2 regions of the Pseudoalteromonas sp. UG3-2 genome follow, and region 1 is predicted to be linked to the other one. Evidence: predicted binding sites of a transcription regulator. Region 1 holds the regulator's gene; the other holds the start of a gene.
What was found. Region 1 encodes FliA, which starts transcription of late flagellar genes. Its sites were predicted from a motif close to CTAAAGNTNNNNNNNNNNNNGCCGATA; they were not measured.

Region 1 (2,389 bases):
AGTCGCGTGTCTAGCTCGAAGTTTTTTAACGACTCATGAAGTTGACGAGTCAACTTACCGACCTCAGCGAAAAGCTCAGATTGCTCTTTGTTTGCAGCCTCTAAAATAAGTTGGTCAGCTTTTTCTTGCTCACCTTGCTCGAGATACTCTACTAGCTGTTTTGCTTGTTCAAGTGTGATTTGAGGCGCAGCATTCACAGACATAGGCCATTCCCCCTTGCTGTTAGCCTAACCGCTCAAATACTTTTTCAAGCTTGGTCTTCAGTGTACCTGCTGTGAACGGTTTAACGATGTAGCCATTTACCCCAGCTTGCGCCGCCGCTACGATCTGCTCTTTTTTTGCTTCCGCCGTTACCATTAGCACTGGAATGTGTTTTAACTTCTCATCTGCACGAATGGCGCGCAGCAGGTCAATGCCCTGCATTCCTGGCATATTCCAATCAGTGACTACAAAGTCAAACTCCTGATTTTGTAGCATCGGAAGTGCTGTACTACCATCATCAGCTTCTTGAACATTGGTAAAGCCTAAATCTCTTAATAGGTTTTTGATTATTCTTCTCATAGTAGAGAAATCATCAACCACGAGAATTTTCATGTTCTTATCCAAAACTTCCTCCAGTGAGGTTCGAACCCAACTATTTATTTACTTTAATTTATCCAGTCATTGATTTTTGCTTTTAGCTTAATCATTGCCTGACCGTGAATTTGACTTACTCGAGATTCACTGACATCGAGAATGGCGCCAATCTCTTTTAAATTCATTTCATCGTTATAGTAAAGTGACAACACCATCGCATCGCGCTCTGGTAAGGATTTTATCGCTTCCACTAAAGACGAATTAAAACGTTCATTTTTAACGTTATTAAACGGTTTGTCTAGCGCAAAGTCGCTGTTGGCAGGGGTTATGACATCTTCATCTACCCCTAAATCCTCAATCCCTATGACTTTGCTGGCATTTACATCATGTAAAATATGATGGTACTCATCTAGCGTAATATCAAGTTTTTCAGCGATTTCAGTGTCTTTTGGCTCTCGCCCGAGGCTTGCTTCAAGCTCTGATATGGCTTCAGCTACCATTCGACTGTTCTTATGAACCGAGCGGGGCGCCCAGTCGCCACGCCGCATTTCATCCAGCATAGCGCCACGAATACGAATGCCAGCAAAGGTTTCAAAGCTGGCTCCTTTACTGGCATCAAAATTCTTTGTGGCTTCAATTAACCCAATCATGCCCGACTGGATTAGATCATCCAGTTGCACACTAGCCGGAAGTCGAGCGATGAGGTGACATGCCACTTTTTTTACCAGAGGTGCATGCCGTTCGACCACTTTATGGATGTGGTCTGTAGTTTGATATCCCGCCGCTCTATTGACCGGTGAAGCCATAATTACCCATTCACTAATTGCTCAATAAAAAATTCTAAATGACCGGAAGGTTGATGTGGAACAGGCCATTTAACCGCTTTCGATGCCAATCCTTTAATTGCCACAGCCGCTGGTGAGCTTGGAAATAAATCGACGATGGCCTTTTGCCGCCGCGACGATTTTCGCATGTTTTCATCAAATGGCACGGTTGCCACTAGCTCTAGGGCAACATCTAAAAATCGGTCCGTTACTTTGGAGAGTTTAGCAAACAACTCTTGTCCCTCACGCAAGCTACGCACCATATTTGCAACAATTTTAAAACGATAGACACCGTGCTCACGACTGAGCACTTTAATTAGCGCGTAAGCGTCCGTAATGGAGGTAGGTTCGTCACACACCACCACAACCACATCTTGGGCAGCGCGGGAAAAGCTTAACACCATGTCAGAGATACCTGCTGCGGTGTCAACAATTAATACGTCAAAGTGGCTATCAAGCTCACTGAATGCTCGAATTAAACCAGCATGTTCCGCTGGGGTCAGCTCAACCATATTTTGCGAGCCTGACGTTGCTGGCACAATTTTAATCCCAGCGGGGCCTTCCACTAAAATTTCTTCTAATTCGCACTCACCTGATAACACATGAGATAAGTTTTTCTCAACCCTAAGGCCTAACATGACATCACAGTTTGCCAAGCCTAAGTCGGCATCCAACACCAATACTCGCTGGCCCTGCTGTCCCATTGCGATGGCCGTGTTTAATGAAACATTGGTTTTACCAACGCCTCCCTTGCCACCGGTAACGGCTATCACTTTTACACCTTGGTTGCTACTTTGACTCATTTTTCGCAGGCCACTTGCTTGATCTAAAACTGTGTTAATCATACATTCCTACTGACTCTGACGCTACAGGTACACGTCGAGAGTGCTGTGCTTTTATTCTTTTTAAATACAATTGCTCGGCTTTTTTGACTAGCTTTTGAGCATTTGCGACGCGAATGTCTTCTGGCACTCGCTGACCGTTAGTAA
Region 2 (2,389 bases), 820 kb from region 1:
TTGAACATCAATAACGAATCACCTTGATCTGAAAACTCATGTCAAGTTACCATTAAGGGTACTTGTATGTAATTTTAAGCGCTTAACTAACTTATGAATGCTCCTACTAAATTTATCTACACCACTTTGGCTTTGACAACATTAGCTTTAATGGGCTGCGAAAATAATATGTCAAGCTCATATAATGTAGATGTCGAAGTAAAAAACATAGATGGAACAATTTTTGAATCAACAGCAGCAGTTACAGAGAGTGAACTGTATATAGAAACAAAGCAAAACTGTGAGTTAACCTTGTTTCTATCCAAAACGAATGAGGAAGGTATACTCGTCGAATCTGGACTTAATTGCTTTGAGGGTACTCTAAACTTCACTCCTTCGTTTGTCGTCAAAGAGGGTGAGAGTGCTACTTTGGAAATTGGTGAAGAGCAAAGCTTATATTCTTATACTGTTAGCGTAACGGAAAGTATAAATTAATGCTTAAGTGCGATTTCATCAAATTCGCCTGCTTTAACTCATAGTATAAAATGCCCTCTTAAAACAGCTCGAGTCTACTAAAGGTCAATTGCAAGGCAAAACACGACTAAATAACTAAGCCGAAGCTTTAAGCATGCTTTGCATCTCTCCTGCAGCAAGCTGATCATAAAAGCCAGCAGCATCCATTGGTTTATCGGTAACCAAGTCCAGTTTGCCTTGTGCTTTCGCCAAGCGCTGTTTTACCGCCGGCTCAAGGTTTTCAACCACTTCAAGCGGAACGTGTTTTTTATCATTTCTCGCGGCGAAAGGCTCGGGGTTAAGGCATTCTCGCAGTCGCAGGGAAGTCATTGCTCCGCTAGCCACCAACTGAGCATTATCTTGACCGATCAACATATCGAACTGAGCTGGTGCAAGGGGTTTTTGCGGCCCAACCTGAAGTTCTTTTTTTAGCGTCTCTTCGCTGCGGTCTGGTTGTTGCTGCTGCGATTTGGGTAAATGAAACTGGCTAAAATCTAACGCATCATGAGATAGCATGGATAACAGCATGGCAAAATCAGCCGAGCGCGTTTCATGAACGCTTATGTTCAACGCTGAGCCTAATTGCGATTCACTGATTAAAACGCCATCAATTTGCATGTATTCCAACCATTTCTTTTAATGTTTGGACTTTTATCGGCATTTTTCACAAAAACTTTAGCTGTTTTCTTTACTTCAAAAAAAACTTTGTTATTATCACCGCCGTTGTTTTGGAGGGGTTCCCGAGCGGCCAAAGGGATCAGACTGTAAATCTGACGGCTCTGCCTTCGCTGGTTCGAATCCAGCTCCCTCCACCATAACAACAAAGTTACAATACGAAAATTCGGAGGGGTTCCCGAGCGGCCAAAGGGATCAGACTGTAAATCTGACGGCTCTGCCTTCGCTGGTTCGAATCCAGCTCCCTCCACCACTTTTCCATTGTAACGCTTTAAAAAGATAATTCCGGAGGGGTTCCCGAGTGGCCAAAGGGATCAGACTGTAAATCTGACGGCTCTGCCTTCGCTGGTTCGAATCCAGCTCCCTCCACCATCTTTTAAAGCAACAATCCTATTCAGCTTTGCCACTAACCAGTGCTCTGGTTAACTGCGATACATGATACGGAGGGGTTCCCGAGCGGCCAAAGGGATCAGACTGTAAATCTGACGGCTCTGCCTTCGCTGGTTCGAATCCAGCTCCCTCCACCACTTTCTTCTAGTAAACTCTTTATCTCAGTGGTTACCTGCTGACACCCAGTGTCATTAGCTTCCCTGCAAGGCATTATTCAAAAAAGTTCAGCATCGCGACGGCTCTAATGCTGATGTGCTTATTTACGGCAAAATAATTGGCTAAACCATCACTGTAGCTTTTTTGGTTGGATCACCACGCTGTGGCTCTCACTGGCAAACCACACCTCGGTATCCTGCACCGTAACTGTGAACTGCATATTTCGCGCTAGCATCTGTGACAGCGCTTGCGTCTCGTCAAAGTCTAAGCTGAATACAGAGACGTTACTGAAGCTGGCAAGCTTGCATTGGTTTTTTTGCCACCATTGCTGTTGCTTGCTGTCGCCATAGGTATAGAGCAGAACTTGCTGTGCCTGGTTTGCGGCTTTTTTTAAGCGTTTTTCATCAGGAAGCCCAAGTTCAACCCATAATAAGATCTCACCTGATAAACTTTTACGCCAAATTTCAGGCTCATCGTCCGCGCACAACCCTTTGGTAAACTCCAAATCGCTGTCGGCATTAAGCAGATAAGCGAGCAACCTTACCATTAAACGTTGGGCATTCTCAGAGGGATGTTGTGCAATGGTTAACGACAATTCTTGGTAGTAGTGTCTATCCATGTCGCTCAGCGACACTTGAGCTTTCAGGATGGTAGATTTTAGTGCCATGTTTTCACA

Region 2: R3P39_RS07425 (VC2046/SO_2500 family protein) is a predicted target of FliA. The motif match lies at 1,145-1,171, and genes of this name have one in related genera.

The regions. Positions count from the first base shown of each region.
Region 1 is NZ_JAWLJU010000002.1:115,300-117,688, reverse strand. Features, by position in the region: gene R3P39_RS03865 (protein phosphatase CheZ) at 1-203, opposite strand, end outside; gene cheY (chemotaxis response regulator CheY) at 223-606, opposite strand; gene R3P39_RS03855 (RNA polymerase sigma factor FliA) at 648-1,382, opposite strand; gene R3P39_RS03850 (MinD/ParA family protein) at 1,385-2,245, opposite strand; gene flhF (flagellar biosynthesis protein FlhF) at 2,238-2,389, opposite strand, start outside.
Region 2 is NZ_JAWLJU010000002.1:940,261-942,649, forward strand. Features, by position in the region: gene R3P39_RS07420 (hypothetical protein) at 94-474, shown strand; gene R3P39_RS07425 (VC2046/SO_2500 family protein) at 589-1,110, opposite strand; tRNA gene R3P39_RS07430 (tRNA-Tyr) at 1,223-1,307, shown strand; tRNA gene R3P39_RS07435 (tRNA-Tyr) at 1,336-1,420, shown strand; tRNA gene R3P39_RS07440 (tRNA-Tyr) at 1,455-1,539, shown strand; tRNA gene R3P39_RS07445 (tRNA-Tyr) at 1,610-1,694, shown strand; gene R3P39_RS07450 (YaeQ family protein) at 1,844-2,380, opposite strand.